DNA from 4 places in the Kitasatospora sp. NBC_01287 genome. Region 4 is predicted to be linked to each of the others. Evidence: riboswitches for the same ligand, from Rfam matches in the RefSeq annotation. Region 4 holds a riboswitch; each other region holds the start of a gene.
What was found. Region 4 has a riboswitch for cyclic di-AMP ahead of OG455_RS35015 (transglycosylase family protein). Riboswitches for the same ligand answer to the same signal wherever they lie in the genome.
Positions count from the first base shown of each region.

Region 1: linked by a shared signal. The riboswitch ahead of OG455_RS04820 (transglycosylase family protein) and the one ahead of OG455_RS35015 (transglycosylase family protein) in region 4 are both predicted to bind cyclic di-AMP.
Region 2: linked by a shared signal. The riboswitch ahead of OG455_RS29280 (NlpC/P60 family protein) and the one ahead of OG455_RS35015 (transglycosylase family protein) in region 4 are both predicted to bind cyclic di-AMP.
Region 3: linked by a shared signal. The riboswitch ahead of OG455_RS03345 (LysM peptidoglycan-binding domain-containing protein) and the one ahead of OG455_RS35015 (transglycosylase family protein) in region 4 are both predicted to bind cyclic di-AMP.

Region 1 is NZ_JAPEPB010000001.1:1,188,880-1,193,081, forward strand. It holds gene OG455_RS04800 (hypothetical protein) at 1-203, opposite strand, end outside; gene OG455_RS04805 (hypothetical protein) at 332-790, opposite strand; gene OG455_RS04810 (PPOX class F420-dependent oxidoreductase) at 1,169-1,594, opposite strand; gene OG455_RS04815 (hypothetical protein) at 1,782-2,369, opposite strand; cyclic di-AMP (ydaO/yuaA leader) riboswitch at 2,619-2,780, shown strand; gene OG455_RS04820 (transglycosylase family protein) at 2,783-3,847, shown strand; gene OG455_RS04825 (YchJ family protein) at 3,938-4,202, shown strand, end outside.
Region 2 is NZ_JAPEPB010000001.1:6,693,492-6,697,693, reverse strand. It holds gene OG455_RS29285 (C40 family peptidase) at 1-144, opposite strand, end outside; gene OG455_RS29280 (NlpC/P60 family protein) at 365-1,525, opposite strand; cyclic di-AMP (ydaO/yuaA leader) riboswitch at 1,532-1,699, opposite strand; gene OG455_RS29275 (NlpC/P60 family protein) at 1,963-3,000, opposite strand; gene OG455_RS29270 (NYN domain-containing protein) at 3,167-4,202, opposite strand, start outside.
Region 3 is NZ_JAPEPB010000001.1:846,407-850,608, forward strand. It holds gene OG455_RS03335 (SAM-dependent methyltransferase) at 1-480, opposite strand, end outside; gene OG455_RS03340 (serine hydrolase) at 790-2,169, shown strand; cyclic di-AMP (ydaO/yuaA leader) riboswitch at 2,334-2,531, shown strand; gene OG455_RS03345 (LysM peptidoglycan-binding domain-containing protein) at 2,540-3,436, shown strand; gene OG455_RS03350 (helix-turn-helix domain-containing protein) at 3,727-4,202, shown strand, end outside.
Region 4 is NZ_JAPEPB010000001.1:8,193,167-8,197,368, reverse strand. It holds gene OG455_RS35025 (hypothetical protein) at 156-1,160, shown strand; cyclic di-AMP (ydaO/yuaA leader) riboswitch at 1,916-2,079, shown strand; gene OG455_RS35015 (transglycosylase family protein) at 2,087-3,289, shown strand; gene OG455_RS35010 (LacI family DNA-binding transcriptional regulator) at 3,772-4,202, opposite strand, start outside.

The DNA.
Region 1 (4,202 bases), 7.0 Mb from region 4:
TACGGGCCGGGGCCGGGGTGGCCGCCAGAGCCCTGGTACGGGCCGGGGTACGGGGTGGGACCCTGCTGTCCGCCGGGGCCGGGGAACGGTCCGGCCGCCGGCGGCGGGACCGCCGCACCCGGCCAGTCCTTCGGCTCCGGCCCGCCGGCCAGGTCAGGCCCGCCGTCCGGGTCCGGCGCCCGCCACACGTCGTCGGCGCTCATCGTTCCGGCCTCCCCTTGTGCTGTTCCGCCGCAGGCCAGAGCCGTTCGGCCCGCGAGCCCCCGAGCGTACGGGAAGGCCCCGGACCGGCCGCCGCCGGGGCGCTCGTGCCAGGTCGGTCGGTACGCCGCTAACGCTCGGCCTCCGGCGCCCCGCCGCCGGTGCTGTACCAGTCCCAGGGCAGCGGCCCGCGGCGCGGCAGGTGCGGCTCGCGCGCGTTGATGGTGATCAGCGGGCGGTCCTTCCAGACGCTCGGGCTGTTGGACCGCCGGCAGAGCTCGGTGCGCGCGTGGTCGGTGTTGGCCACCAGGACCAGCACCGTCTCCTTGCGCAGCCCCTCGAAGGCCGCCGGGTCCGGGTCGTCCAGCACGGCGCGCAGCCGGGCCCGGTCCGCCAGCCGCAGCCGACCCCGGTTGCCGTAGCCCAGCGGGCGGGCCTCGGCGGTGCTCCTGGCCGCACCGCGGGCGAGGGCGAGCAGGGGCAGCAGGGTGGGGATCCGGCCCGGGTCGGTGACCGCCTCGCTCTGGGCGGCGCGGTAGACGGCCAGGCCGAGCAGGGTCCGCACCGCCTCCAGGTCGCCGCCCGCCACCCGCCACCCGCCACCCGGGGATCGTGTCCGGCGGCCCAACCGGTCAGCCCCTGGGCCCAGTGCATCGCCACGTCCAGGGCGGGCGCCTTGCCCAGCAGGGCGGCGTCGACCTCCCACCACCAGTGCGGCTCACCCTCCGCCCCTTCGACGGCAGGCTCCAACTCGTGCACAGCCCCACCTCGTTCCCGATGCGACCGCCGCTCCCCGGTCGGGGGCGCGCCCCTTCATCGTGCTGCGGCGCGCGGTGCCGTGTCCGCCGATCGGGCAAACCCGGGCGGCCGAGCGGGCCGGACTCCGGCGCCCCGCCCGGCCGTCGGGACGCCCGGGAACGGCCGTCGGACCCCCGGGGGCGTCCCTCGGGCCGCTGGGGAACGGCCGTCAGGGAGTCTGGCCGTACAGGTGCTCGACGTGCAGCTTGACCACCAGGCGGCGCTCGCGGACCATCGCGGCGCGGTAGTCGTCCCAGTCGGGGTGCTCGCCCTCCAAGGTGCGGTACAGGTCGATCAACTCCTCGACGGTGGCGTCGTCCTCGGCCGCCGCCACCGGGGTGAGCTCGGCGGTGCCCTCGGCGACCGCCCAGGTCCAGAAGTCCGGCGTGGTCGCGTACAGGCTGGCGCGCGGGTCCCGGGCCAGGTTCTTCGCCTTCGCCCGGTCGGCGGTGATCGAGACCCGGATCAGCTCCTTCGCCGGGTCGTAGGCGTAGCGGATGTTGGACAGCTGCGGCCGCCCGTCCCGCTTCAGGGTCACCAGCACGCCCGTGATCTGGGCGGCGAACAGTTCGCGGATCTTGGCTTCGTCGGCCATGGGCCTCTCCTCATCGGCTGATCAGCTGGTCGGCACCGGCTCGTCCGCGCCGGCAACTCCCAACCTAGCGGCGGCGGACGCGAGTCCGGGCGCGATCACCGCCGCCGGGAGCGGCGGACCTGACGCAGTACCGATCGGCGTTCCCGGGGTGACCGTCCGTAGCTACGCCGCGGTGTCAGCCGCGGTGTCAGCTGAATGCGATGGGACAGCCCCGCCGCAGCGAATGCTGAGCCGCACGCAGGTGGAGCGCGACGTAGAAGGTGCTGTCGAGATCCTCCGCCCAGGGCCCCGGCCGCGCGGCGGCGAGCTCCTTCGCCGCCCCGCCCATGAACCACATCGTCAGGTCGAGGTTGTCGCACATCTCCGGGACCTCGGCAGGCAGCTCGACCACTGCGGCCAGCCGCTCGGCAATCCCCAGCACCTGGGGAGCACCCGCGACCATCGTCTCGTCCGTGTAGCTGGAGCTGACCGGCAGCCAGATGTCCTCCTCCAGGGAGATCGGGACCATGACCGTCCAGCCGCAGACGGTCTCGATCTCCTCCCGCTCCAGATGTGCCTCGCACAGAGCCGTGAACCCGTCCATCGAGGGGATCAGCTTCTCCTCGAAGGACTGGCCAGAGCCGCGGACGAAGTCCGCCCCCTCAGGCACCGGCTCGTACGGCGCTGTCCCGCGCTTCGCCAGCTCCGCGTTCAGGGCTGCCGACGTCTCACCCCACCCGTCCTCATCCCCACCGAACCACTCCTCCGCGCTGATGCTGACCAGGTAGACACCCATGGCCGCAAGCTATGGCAGGCCAGTGACACAGCATTTCGCCGACGCCGCCCCGCAAACACCACGGCAACCAATCGCAACCCAGCGTGAACGGTCTCAGTACGGAGCATCGGTCGGCGACCGTGATTCGCGTGTGACGTGTGCGATGCGGGGTTGTTATCGAGGTGATGATCCGTCTAGTCTCCCCAGCAACCCGCCGCCGCGCGGGCACCCGGGGCCGGAACGCCGAGTCCTGCCCACCGCGCTCCCGGGACCACGACCACACCTCTGGGCAGGGGCGGGGGACCCAGGTTTCGATGCCGTCCCCGTACGGCTCGGGGTGAAGCCGTCCGCCGGATCCGTCCGCGAACGGCCGGGCCAACCTCCCGGTCCGAACCCGACAGCTCACCTCGCAGGCGTGCGGAGAGGGATGTTCGATGGGCATATCCGGAGTCTTTTCCGGTCCGGGCCGCCACCGCCGCCCCACCCAGGCCGAGCGCGCGGTGACCGTCGCGACCGTGGCCGGCGCGGGGCTGGCCCTGCCGCTGCTGACCGCGACCGGCGCGCACGCGGCCACCCCCGCCACCTGGGACACCGTCGCCCAGTGCATGACCAGCGGCAACTGGAGCACCGACACCGGGAACGGCTTCTACGGCGGCCTGCAGCTCAGCCAGGACAACTGGCTCACCTACGGCGGCGACCAGTACGCGGCGCAGGCCTCGCACGCGACCCAGGCGCAGCAGATCGCGGTGGCCGAGCAGCTGCTCGCCGCCCAGGGCCCGGCCATCTGGGGCACCTGCGCGACCACGGCGGGGCTGACGACGGCCGCGCCCACCCCGACCGCGCCGGTGAGCACACCCGCTCCGACGCCGACCGCGCCCGCACCGACCACGCCCACCACGCCCACCGATCCGCTCCCGACCGCACCGGTGGGCGCGCCCGCGCCCGTCAGCAGCGCGCCGACCGCGCCCACCCCGCCGACCGCACCGGTGACGCCGCCGAGCCCGGGCGCGCCCACCACCGCGCCGACCGCCCCGAGCGCACCGGCGCCGAGCACGCCGCCCGCCGCCCCGCCCACCGCCCCGGGCGCGACCGCGACGCCCGCGCCCGGTTCCAGCACGCCGGCGTCCAGCGTTCCCGCCCCCGCGAGCCCCACCTGGGCCGCCCCGGTGCCGGGCACTCCCGCCGCCACCCCGACCGTGCCGCCCGCGACCGTGCCGACCGCCCCGGCACCCGGCACCCCGGTGTCCGCCGCCCCGCAGGCGCCCGCGCAGCCCACCGCGCCCGGCACGCCGGCCGGCGCCATCGACGCAGCCGGCGCCCCCACCGCGACCCCGAGCGCCCCCGCCGCCGGCTACACCGTGCAGAGCGGCGACAACCTCTGGGACATCGCCCAGCAGCACCACCTCGACTCCTGGCAGCAGCTCTACCAGGCGAACCTCGGCGTGGTCGGCGGCAACCCCGACCTGATCCACCCCGGGCAGCAGCTCCAGCTGCCCTGATCCCCGGCAGCCCGGTGCCACCCGGCACCGGGCTGCGACCGCCGGTCCCCCACCGGCCCCCTACCGACCCCCGCCGGTCACAATGGACACATGTCACGACGCGCCACCAGGCCCCGCCCGACCCAGCGCCCCGCCGAGCCCACCGCCTGCCCGTGCGGCCTGCCCGCGAGCTACGCCGACTGCTGCGGCCGGCTGCACCGCGGCCTGGCCCCGGCGGTCACCGCCGAGCAGCTGATGCGCTCACGGTTCAGCGCCTTCGCGCTGGAGGACACCGCCTACCTGCTGCGCAGCTGGCACCCGCTGACCCGGCCGGCGGAGGTCGACTACGCCCCTGAGCTGCGCTGGCAGCGGCTGG
Region 2 (4,202 bases), 1.5 Mb from region 4:
CTGCGCCTTGACGTCCTTCTTGTCCGGCTTGGCCGGCGCGCCCTGCGCGGTGGCCGTCATCGCCAGGGCGGTGGTGGCGGCGGCGGTGACCGCCAGCACCCGGGCGAATCGGCGCGCGGTGCCCGACGGGGGTGTGATCGCCATCGGCTGACGACTCCAATCGCCGTGAGAGCTCGGGGTGAGCCCTCGGAGGAGCTGAGGTCCGAGCGCAGACGTTAGCGAGTCAGGACGGATGAGTCCAAACCCCCACCGATACGAATATTTGATCCACAATCGGACACCAGAACGCCGAAAGCCCGGCCTCCGTGCTGGAGACCGGGCCTGGGTGACGCCCCGCCAGGGACGTCGGGTACGTCAGGAGCCGTCAGGGGCGGACGATCGCCTCGATCCCCATCACGGTGGCCGACTCGTACTTGACGTTCTCACCGGCACGCGGCGCGTGGATCATCACACCGCCACCCACGTACATGCCGACGTGGCCGTAGTTGTTGAAGATCAGCAGGTCGCCCGGCTGCGCGTTGGCGATGTTGGTGCCCTCGTTGGTGCCGCTCGCGGCCTGCTCCTCGGAGGTGCGCGGCAGCGAGACCCCGGCCTGCGCGTAGGCCCACTGCATCAGGCCCGAGCAGTCGAAGGTGCTGGGACCCTCGGTGCCGTACTTGTACGGCGAGCCGAGCTTGCTCTCGGCGGCGGCGATCGCGGCGGCGGCGGCCGAGCTGCCGGTGGTCGGCGCGGCAGGCGCGGCCGGTGCGGTGGCCGTGCCGGAGGAGCTGCCCAGGTCGGTGCGGGAGGAGTCGCGCGAGGCGGCGGCCTGGGCGTCGGACTGCGCCTTGGCGGCAGCGGCCGCCTTCGCCTGCGCGGCGGCCTGGTCGGCGGCGGCCTTGGCGGCGGCGTCGGCCTTCGCCTGCGCGGCGGCCATCTGCTGGCGCTGCTGCTCGGTGAGCGAGTTGAGCAGGCTCTGGGCCTGCGCCAGCTTGGCCTGGATGGTCGCCTTGGCCGTCTTCAGCTGCTGGGTGGTGGCGTCCAGGGCGGCGAGCTTGGTCTGCGCGTCGGACTTGGACTGGTCGAGCACCCGCTCATCGCCCTGCAACTCCTTCAGCGTCTCCGCCTGGGTGCTGTTGAGCTGGCTGATCGAACTGGCCTGGGTGAGGAAGCTGTCCGGATTGGACGAGAGCATCATCTGGACGGTCGGCGATATGCCGTTGTTGGCGTACTGGTCGGCGGCCACCGAGGCCAGCCCGGCCTGCAGGTTGGTCACCTGGTCCTGCTGCCGCGCCACCTGGTCCTGCAGGTCGCCGACCTGCTTCTGCAGCGTCTGCTGCTGGGCCTGGGCCCCGTCGTACTGCTCGGTGGCCTGCTCCGCCTGGTTGTTCAGATCGTCGACCTGGGACTTGACCTGGTCGAGCGAGGGCGCCGGGTCGGCGTGCGCCGCGCCCTGCGAGGAGAGCGCCATGGCGGTCGCGGCGGCGGCGGTCAGGATCGACGCGCGGGTACGACCGACGGGCTTGGGACGACGATGGGACGCCACGAATCCTTCTTCCCTCGAACCGCCTACCGGGTGAGCTGACGGGTTCGGGCTGGAAGAGATGCCCTACGACGCCTCACCGGCCCGTGGCCGACCTGGCGCCGATTCACCCCGAGGAACGTGGTTCCCCGGCTCCGGTCCGCAGCCTTCCCGAAGGAGATCCGTCGGGCAGTCAACTGCCCGTGCTGCTTTCCAGACTCGGCGGTGCCCGCGCCGTCACCCGGGTCGGGTGATCACCATCGCGTGGGTCTGATTGCCGACCCTAGTAACAAATCTGTGATCCGTTCAAATCCTTGTCGGAAAAACCCGGAAACTTTGACTCTCCGTGCTAGGGGGATCACCGGCAAGTGATCACACGGTGCACGAAGAAGTGTCCCCCGTCACACGCGAAGGGTGACGGGGGATCAGCAGTGCGCCCGGCACGGCGGGGCGACGGTGGGTCAGGGCCGGCGGATCGTGTTGATCTGACCGATCGAGACGGCGTCGGCGATCCGGACCACGTCACCGGTGTGCGGCGCGTGCACGGCCTTGCCGTTGCCGATGTACATGGCCACGTGGTGCCGGTCGCTGCCGTAGATGATCAGGTCGCCGGGCTGCGCGTTGGCGATGTTGGTGCCCACGTTGGCGCCCACCGTGGCCTGCTCCTGCGAGGTGCGCGGCAGCGAGACGCCGGCCTGCGCGTAGGCCCACTGCATCAGGCCCGAGCAGTCGAAGGTGGTGGTGCCGGTGGCGCCCCAGACGTAGGAGTCGCCGAGCCGGCTGAGCGCCTCCTGGACGGCCTGGCCCGCGTAGCCGGAGGCCGGCGGCAGGTCCAGGGTGCTGAGGTCGGTGCGGGCGCTGCTGCGCGAGGCGCGGTCCTGGGCGGCGAGCTGGGCCCGCTGCGAGGCGCTCAGCGAGTTGAGCAGCTTCTGCGCGGCGGCCAGCTTGGCCTGCACGTCCGCCTTGGCCTGGTTCAGCTCCTGGGTGGCCGAGTCCAACTGGGCCAGCGTGTCGGCCGCTTCCTTCTTCTCCTGGTCGAGGTTGCGCTCCTGGCTCTGCACGGACCTCAGCGCGTTCGCCTCGGTGCTGGAGGCCACCTGCATGCTGGACGCCTGGTCCAGGTAGGCGCTCGGGTTGGAGTTGAGCATCAGCTGGACGGACGGATCGATCCCGCCGTTCTGGTACTGGTCGGCCGCCACCCCGGCCAGGCCGGTCTGCAGCTGGGTCACCTGGTCCTGGGAGCGCGCCACCTGGTCCTGCAGCTGGGAGGCCTGCTGGCGCAGCTCGTCGCCGCGCTCCTTGGCGCCGTCGTACTTCTCGGCCGCCGCTTCCTGCTGGTTGTTCAGGTCGTCGATCTGCGCCTTGACCTGGTCGATCGTGGGCGCCGGATCAGCCCAGGCCCCACTCTGCGAGGAGAGTGCGACCGCGGTCGCCGCAGCGGCGGTGAGCACGGAGATCCGCGCGCGGCTCGACTGCTTGGGACGGCGGTGGGACGCCAAGGGACTGCTCCTTCTTCTACCGGTCTCACCCGAACGGATGAGTGGCCGGAAAAATAGGTTTGACGCCAGACCCTAGTGAACATCAGATCCCCGCGCCACTCCCCCGTGGTCACCAACCACCTGTCACCCGCAGGTGTTCACCTGGTCTTCACCAGCTGAGCGCTGGTCAACTGCGCGCCAGCCGGTTCAGCAGCAGCACCGAGGCGACCGGGCGCGCACCGGCCTTCCGCACGCCGTCGGCCACCTCCCGGTCGGCCGAGACCACCACCACCGGACGGCCCTGCGGCTCGGCCCGCACCAGCTGCCGGATCAGCTCGTCGGCGGTCTGCCCGGTCCGGCTGAACCGCACCCGCACCCCGCGCGGCGGTGCCATGATCACCGGCACGTCCAGGTCCTGGCCGTCGAAGACGCAGGTCACCTCGGCCTGGGTGCGCTGCGCCAGCATCGCGAGCCCGCCCAGCAGCCGCATCCGCTGCTGCTCCAGCGGCAGTGTCGGATAGCCGGTCTTGGTCACGTTGTAGCCGTCCACCACCAGGTGGACCTGCGGGATCGCCAACAGCTGGTCGAGCAGCGCCGGGTCGTCCTCGGCCAGCCCGCGCCGGGCCACGTCGTGCGGCGAGGCCGAGCCCGGGACCACCGCGTCCACCAGGTCGGCCGGGTGCAGTTGGGTGACCGGCAGCGCCAGCTCGCGCTGCAGGCCCTGGGCCGACTGCAGCACCGTGTCGAGCAGCAGCCGCAGCCGCATGTCCTCCACACTGCGCCCCTCGCGGGCCGAGCGGCGCCCGGCCTCCAGCGCGGTCTCCAGCTCGGCCACCCGGTGCTTGAGCCGCCGGGCCTCGCTCTCGGCGGCGCCGCGCTCGGTGGCGGCGGCCCCGGCGGCGGCGGTCAGCTCGGCCTGCAGCTTGCGGCTCTCGGCCTGGGCCCGGCGGGTGTCGCTCTCCAGCCCGCGCAACTTCTTGCGCAGCGCCTCCAACTCCTTGCGGGTGCCCTCGGCCTCCGCGCGCTGGCGCTCCAGGTCGGCACGGGCCGCCGCGCGGGTGGCGGTCAGCTCCTCCTGGAGCTTCTCCACCAGTCGGGCCGACTCGGCGGCCGCGTCCTCGGCACCGGCCCGCTCGGCCTGCTCACCGGCCTCGGCGACCAGCCTGGTCCAGCCGCGACTGCGCAGCAGGTAGGCGGCGGCGGCCACGTCCAGCGGCTCGGCC
Region 3 (4,202 bases), 7.3 Mb from region 4:
GAGCAGCAGCACGGCCACCGGCTCGTCGAGGTCCACCAACTCGCGCAGCTCCGGACGCTCGAAGAGCTCGTCCAGGTCGCGGACATCCCCGGTCAGCACCGTGGTCGTGCGGTTGTCGGAGAGCAGCGCGCGGCCGTGCGTGAGCACGATCGGGTCGTTGTCCACGTAGACCACCCGGGCCAGCGGGTCGACGTCCTGCGCCACCTGGTGGACGTTGCCGGGCGAGGGCAGGCCCGCGCCGATGTCGATGAACTGCCGGATCCCGGCCCGCGCGACCAGCTGCACCGCCCGGCGCAGGAAGGCGCGGTTCTCCCGGGCGGCGGCCGGGATGTCCGCCGAGACGCTGATCGCGTGCTCGGCCGCCTCCCGGTCCGGCGGGAAGTTGTCCTTGCCACCGAGCCAGTAGTCGTAGATCCGGGCAGGGTGCGGGCGGCTTGTCTGAAGATCCGTCAGATCGCTGCCTTGATCGGACTGCTGCACCGTCTCCCCCTTGCGCCGGGCCCGCCTGCCGGGCGGCCGGGTGCAGCATAGCGGGCGTTCGAACAGCGGCGGGGGCAGGGGCGGGGCGACCATGGACGGGGGCGCGCGGCGCGGTCGGTGGCGGGCGCGCGGCGCGGTCGAACGAGTCGGATTTAATGCCGCGCAACGTCGGGTCGGCCCCGGTAAGGTCGAGCGGTCCAGCGCGTGCCGCTGCCCCCGTCCCAGCTGCGAATGCGAGTTCAGATGACCGACCCGGCCGCCGAGTTGCCCTTCAACGAGCAGCGAGCCGACGAGCTGTCACCCCCTGCCCTGACCGCACCCGAACTCCTGCCCGGGACCCGACGGGCACTGCTGCGCCGCGTCGCCGTCGGCCAGGCGCAGGGCCGAACCCCTTCCCTGGCCGCCGCGGTGGTTCGCGGCGGCCACCTGGTGTGGACCGGCGCCCGCAGCATGATCGAGGGTCACGCACCGGACGAGAACGTCCAGTACCGGATCGGCTCGATCACCAAGACCTTCGTCGCGGTCCTGGTCATGCGGCTGCGCGACGAAGGCCTGATCGACCTGGCCGACCCGTTGGAGCAGCACCTGCCCGACACCGCCGCAGGCGGCGCCACCATCCGCCAACTGCTCAGCCACACCAGCGGTCTGGCCGCCGAGACGCCCGGCCCCTGGTGGGAGCGCACCGCCGGCGAGCTGCGCCCCGAGCTGGGCCACCTGCTGGAGGACCAGCCGTTCCGGCACGCCACCGGCGAACGCTTCCACTACTCCAACACCGGCTACGCACTGCTCGGCGCACTGGTGGCCAAGGTCCGCGGCCTGCCCTGGGGCGAGGCGCTGCGCCAGGAGGTGCTGGAGCCGCTCGGCCTGACCCGCACCACGCTGCTGCCGCAGGCCCCGCACGCGGGCGGCTTCGCGGTGCACCCGTGGGCGGACGTGATGCTCCCCGAGCCGCTCACCGACACCGCCCTGATGGCACCGGCCGGCCAGCTCTGGTCCACCACCGCCGACCTCGCCCGCTGGGCCTCGTTCCTGGCCGGCACCGCCGCGGGCGGCGCCGAGAAGGTGCTCGCCCCCGCCACGCTCGCCGAGATGCGCCTGCCGGCCGGCGCGCCGGAGGGCGACTGGACCGCCTGCTACGGGCTCGGGCTGCAGCTGCTGCGCCGGGACGGCCGGCTGCTGATCGGCCACGGCGGTTCGATGCCCGGCTTCCTGGCCGGCCTCTGGCTGAGCCCGGAGGACGATGTGGCGGCCGTCACGCTCACCAACGTGACGGCCAGCGCGGCGGTCTGGGACGTGGCCATCGACCTGGTCGCCATCGTTGCCGAGCGCGAACCGCGCATCCCCGAGCCCTGGCGCCCGTTCACCGACGCCGATCCGGAGCTGCTCGCGCTGACCGGGCCCTGGTACTGGGGGCCCACCGCGCTGGCCCTGCACCTGCGGGCGGGCCAGGTCCTGGAACTCACCGCGCTCGGCAGCCAGGCGCGCAGCTCGGCCTTCCAGCCGGAGTCCGACGGCACCTGGATCGGCCTGGAGGGCTACTACGCCGGGGAGACGCTGCGCGTCGTGCGGGCCGACGACGGCTCGGTCAGCCACCTCGACCTGGGCAGCTTCGTGCTGACCCGCACCCCCTACGACCCGGCCGGGGCCGTGCCGGGCGGCGTCGACCCACTGGGCTGGCACGCGGGCTGACGGATTATCAAATCACGGGGAGATAACGGCCCCGCTTTGTGAAGGGAATCACGCGGGAATCGGAAAGCCTGTCGCGAAGCCGAACATGAGACACCTCACATCGGCTTGTGATAGGACCTTCGACCCGCTTACGGTGCATCTCGTTCGTCTTCACACGAACCCCGCTCTCCGGAACGCCGAATCCTGCCGCCGGACGGAGCGGGCACGTGCATCCAAAGCACCACGGCAGGGGCGGGGGACCCAAGGTAAGTCGTCCCACCCGGATTTCTCCGGGTGGGACTTGGGGTGAAGCCGCGCATTGCGCGGCCGGGCAACTCCAGCCCGAATCCGACAGCTCACCTCGCAGGCGTGGGAGAGGAAACGCTTTTTCATGCTGTCCGTCAACGGTCGCTCCAGCCTGCCCAGCCGCGCCACCATCAAGCGCGCCGTCGCCATCGCCGTCGTCGCCGGTGTCGGCGCCGGCCTGCCCGTGATCGCCGCCACCGGCGCCAGCGCGGCCCCGCTCCACCAGGGCGGCTACGGCCACCACCACGGTGCCGGCCACGCCTACACCGCTCCCCAGGCCGCCACCCACCAGCAGGCTCCGGTCCAGCGGACCTCCGCCCCGGCCCCGGCCGCGCCCGCCGCTGCCGCGCAGGCCACCCCGGCCCCCGCCGCCGCGCCGGCCGGCTACACCGTGGCGAGCGGCGACTGGCTCTCCAAGATCGCCACCACCCACAACGTCCAGGGCGGCTGGCAGAAGCTGTACGACCTGAACAAGTCCGTGCTGAACCAGGGTCCGGACGTGCTCTACCCCGGCCAGCACCTGGTGCTGGGCGACGCCCAGGCCGCCGCTGCCCCGCAGGCCGCCCCGGCCCCGGCCGCCGCCGCGCCCGCCAAGCAGCAGAGCGCCCCGGCCGCGCCGAGCACCAGCACCAGCACCCAGGCCGCCGCTCCGGCCGCGCCCGCCGCCGCCGTCACGGCCCCGACCGACAACAGCCCGGGCTCGCTGCAGGCGCTCGCCGCCTCCATCGTCCCGGCCGACCAGCTGGCGTCGTTCGACCAGATCATCACCCACGAGAGCGGCTGGAACGTCACCGCCACCAACCCGAGCTCCGGCGCCTACGGCCTGCCGCAGGCCCTGCCCGGCAACAAGATGGCATCGGCCGGTTCCGACTGGGCGACCAACCCCGCCACCCAGCTCAAGTGGGCGCTGCAGTACATGAACACCACGTACGGCAGCCCGAACCAGGCGTGGGCCTTCTGGCAGACCCACTCGGCGTACTGATCACTCCGGTGATCACCAGCCGCAGCTGAACCGCCCGGCCGGTCGACAGGTCCTCCACCTGCCGACCGGCCGGCGGCTTTTCGGCGGCCACTGCTCGGCGGCCACTGCTCGGTGTCGGCCGCTCGGCGTCGGCTCCCGGCGCCGGATCTGCGGGGGTCGGATCTGCGGGGGTGGACCCTCGGCATCGGATCTGCGGTATCCCGATCCGGGATGCCGGGAGGACCCCATCACAGCCGGTAACCTGTCGATGACAGAACCGGTAGATCCGACAGGCCGTCATGGGGTTACGCATGGACCGGCTTCCGCCGACGGGGCATCCCGTCCACCCGTCCGCCGCCCCGCAGCCGGAGTTCGGCGCCGAGCTGCGCCGTCTTCGGACCGAGCGCGGCCTCTCGCTCAGCGCGCTCTCCCGACTGCTGCACTACAGCAAGGGCTATCTCAGCAAGATCGAGAACGGCGGCAAGCCGGCCGGCCCCGATCTGGCCCGCCGCTGCGACGCGCTGCTGGACGCCCAGGGCGCACTGCTGCGCCTCGCCGACCCCGTGGCCGACGCCGAGGTCGCACCCACCGTGCCGGTGCCCCCCGTGCCGATGCACCCCGTGCCGGTGCCCCCCGCGCCGGTGCCCCCCGCGCCGATGGTCCTCGTGCCCGGGGCGCCCTCCGGGGCGGTGCCGGCCGAGCCCGACCTCCCCTGCCCGTACTTGGGCCTGGCCGCCTTCGGGCCACAGGACGCCCGCTGGTTCGCCGGTCGCGCGAGCGCGCTGGC
Region 4 (4,202 bases):
CTCACACTCCGTCACATCAGCACCAGGCGGGGAGGGTTTTGCCGCGGCTTGTCCGGGTTGGCGGCCCGCACGGCACCGCCCCCTCCCCTTCTATGACGCGCGAGGAGGCCCGGCCGGATGCGGGGCGATCACGCGCATGTCCTACGATCTCCGGCATGAGCACTGCAGCCATCCCGGGCGCACCACTGCCCGTCCGCACGCCAGGCTCCCGCGCGCGGGGGCGCCACCGTCGGCCCGAGAGGCCGGAGGTGCCGGTCGGCGCACCGGCACTCGTGCTCGCCGTGCCCGCCGTGGCCACCCCGGCCGCGGTCGCGCTGGTGAACGAGCTGGTCTCGGTGATCCGCGGCGAGCAGCCCGGCATCGAGGTCGCCGCCGGCTGGCTGCCCACCGCCCCGGCGGCGGAGCAGGACCCGTACCAGGGCGAGCCGACCGCGAACGCGGACGAGGGCGCCGAACCGAACGAAACGAACGCACACCCGCGGTTCTGGCCGACCGCGACGGTCGAGGGCTTGATCGCCGGCGCCCTGGAGGCCGGCCGCCCGGCCCCGGTGCTGGTGCCGCTGCTGCCCGGCCCGCACGACTACCTGACGGACCTGCACTCCCTGGCCGCCGAAACCGGCGCGCTGCCGACCGAGGCGCTCGGCCCGCACCCGCTGCTGGCGGAGGCGGTGCACGTGCGACTCTCCGAGGCCGGCCTGGCCCGCGCCGACCGCGCCCGACTCTTCGCCATCACCACCGCGGCGGACGGCGTGGTGCTGACCACGGTCGGCGGCCAGGCCGCCGCCGATGCCGCCGGGATCACCGGCGTGCTGCTCGCGGCCCGCCTGGCGGTGCCGGTGGTGGCGGCCGCGCTGGACGTGCCCGGGTCGGTGGCCGCCGCCGTCGAGCACCTGCGGGCCACCGGTTCGCAGCGCCCGGCGCTGGCGCCGCTGGTGATCGGCCCCGAGGTCGAGGAAGAGCTGCTGGTCGCCGCCGCCGAGGAGACCGGCTGCCCGAGCGCCGCCGCACTGGGCGCCTACCCGACGATCGGTCAGCTGATCGCCTCGTCGTACCTGGCCGCTCTGCCCGCCCCGACCGCCGAGGAGGCGGCCGAGCGTGCCGCCGCGGAGCTGGCCGCCGCCGAGCGGGCGCTCGCCGAGGAGGCCGACGCGGGCGAGTGACGCGGTAGGAGAACGCGGCACACACTCAGCAGGACCGCTCCTGGCCCTGTCCACGGTGAACACCGGGGACAGGGCCAGTGGCGTGCCCCCGGGCGGCTGGTCCGCGCTTCCGGCTCCTCGACGAGCGCTCCGACGGGCACTCGACAGCCGCTTGGACGGCGCTCCGACGGGCGCTCGGCAGACGGTCGACAGACGATCGGCGGGCCACCGGCGGGCTACCCCCGCGGCCCCGCCCGGCCCCGCCCGGCCCCGGCGAGGTGGCGAGCAGATGACGAACCGATGACAAGCGGGGGCGTCCACGGCCGCGGCCGAGGGGGCGGCAGGGAGCGGTTCGCGGCGTCGTCCTGACGGAGTGACAGAAGGGGCAAATCGGACATTCAGTTGATGTCGACCTGTCACACCGCCCCGCGCCCCACCGGACTCCCACCCCGCTCGCCGACCCGTCTCCGGCAGTGAATTTCTCTGCTCACCCGGCCGCCGCCGACCCCGCGGAACGGACGGCCCATCAGCGTCCGAGCGCCTGAGGGGCCAGCACCTTCCGTGCCCGGCGGGCCAGTTGCCGACGCCGGGAGCCTCACTCCCCCGACACCCCCTCAGCTGTCACTCCGGGGCGATCTTGAAGCACTCGTGGAGCCGGTGTGATGGCCATCACAGCTGTTTGCGATTTCAACTTATCTCTGTCTAACGTGCTCCCCGTTCGTGGTCACACGGACCCAGCGCGCCGGACGCCTAGTCCTGCCACCGACCGCGCTGGCAGCGCGAAAACGCAGCCACGGCAGGAGCGGGGGAACCAGGTAAGCCGCCCAGGCGCCGGTCTTCGGACCGGTGATCGGGGCTAGGGGTGAAGCCGCGCAGCAGCGCGGCCGGGCAACTCCAGTCCGAATCCGACAGCTCACCTCGCAGGCGTAGGAGAGGATCGCGTCTTTATGCTGCCCACCACCGGCACGACCCGTCCGTCCCGCACCACCCGCCGGGTGATCGCCGCCACCGGTCTGCTGGGCCTCGGCCTGAGCCTGCCGTGCATCACCGCCACCACCGCCTCCGCCGCCTCGGTCTCCACCTGGGACAAGGTCGCCCAGTGCGAGAGCACCGGCGACTGGAGCATCAACACCGGCAACGGCTACTACGGCGGCCTGCAGTTCAGCGCCTCCACCTGGGCCGCCTACGGCGGCACCCAGTACGCCGCGCAGGCCAACCAGGCCACCAAGGACCAGCAGATCGCCGTCGCCGAGAAGGTGCTCGCCGACCAGGGCCCCGGCGCCTGGCCCGTCTGCTCCGTGCAGGCCGGCCTGACCCAGGGCGGCCCCGCCCCGGTCGTCAACACCGGCTCCTCCTCCACCGGCAGCACCAGCACCCCGGCGCCGAGCACCCCCGCCCCCAGCGCCCCGGCGCAGAGCACCCCGGCGCAGAGCGGCTCGACCCAGGGCTCCTCCGACCAGGGCTCCTCGAGCCACGGGAGCTGGGGCCACTGGAACCACTCCCAGGGCGACCAGAGCTACACCGTGCAGGCCGGCGACTGGCTCTCCACCATCGCCAACGCCCACCACGTGGACGGCGGCTGGCAGAAGCTCTACGACCTCAACAAGTCGGTCCTGACCCACGGCCCCGACGTCCTCTACCCGGGCCAGCACCTGTCCCTGGGCGGCTCGCAGGGCACCACCACCTCCGCTCCCGCCAGCACCCCGGCACCGGCACCGGCGCCGGCCCCGGCCGTGCCCGCCCAGACCACCGCCGCCACCAGCAGCGCCACCAGCGCGCCGGCGGCGAGCGGCTCGATGGCCGCGGCGATCAGCTTCGCCGAGTCCCAGGTCGGCCAGGCCTACATCTACGGCGGCACCGGCAACGGCGGCTGGGACTGCTCCGGCCTGACCCAGGCGGCGATGGCCAAGGCCGGGATCTCCATCCCGCGCGTCGCCGCCGACCAGGCCGCCGCCAGCACCCCGGTGTCGATGAACAGCCTGCAGCCGGGCGACCTGCTGTTCTGGTCGAACAACGGCCAGGACTCGGGCGTCTACCACGTCGCCATCTACGTGGGCAACGGCCAGTTCGTCGAGGCCGCCAACCCGAGCGCGGGCGTGAAGTACGAGACCATCGCCAACTACGCCCCGGACTTCGCCGGCCGGGTCTGATCCAGCCGGCGCGCGCGTAGTGAAGTACGCGTGGTGACCGACGCGTAGTGAAGTACGCGATGCCGTGGACGTAGTGAAGTACGCACACGGACGGACATGTGCCGATCGGCCCCGCCGATCGCAACCGCAGGGCAGCCAAGAGGGCCGTCTCCCCCCAGGGGAGACGGCCCTCGGGCGTGCCGGTGCGTGCCGCGGCCCGCACCGACCGCGAAGGGGACCCGCGGCCGTGGTGGACAGCACGCCGGACACCGACGGCTGACCCGCCCGCCCGGCACGCGCGTACGCAGCACTCGGCACGCAGCACGGCACGGCGCCGCGGGTCCGCTCGGAACCCGCGGCGCCGTGCCGTCGTGAGTGCTGTGCCGTCGTGAGTGCTGTGCTGTCGCGAGTGCTGTGCCGTCGTGAGTGCTGTGCCGTCGCGAGTGCTGTGCGGTGCCACCGTGCCGCGCCGCGCCGCCCGGTGGCGGCGCCCGTGCGGCCGGCTACTCCCCGCGGTGCGCGCGGGCCCCCGTGGAGCCGCGCACCACCAGCTCGGGCTGGAACATGAACTCGGCGCGCTGGCCCGACTCCCCGCCGACCTCCTCCAGCAGCGCGTCCACCGCCGCGATGGCCATCGCCTCGACGGGCTGGCGGATGGTGGTGAGCGGCGGGTCGGTGAAGGCCATCAGCGGCGAGTCGTCGAAGCCGACCACCGAGACGTCGCCGGGCACGCTCAGGCCGCGCTGACGCACCGCGCGGATCGCGCCGAGCGCCATCAGGTCGCTGCCGCAGATGATCGCGGTGCAGCCTCGGTCCAGCAGCACACCGGCGGCCGCGTGACCGCCCTCGACGGTGAAGAGGGTGTGGTGCACCAACTCCTCGACCTGCTCGGCCCCGAGCCCGAGCACCGAGCGCACCGCCGCCGTGAAGCCCT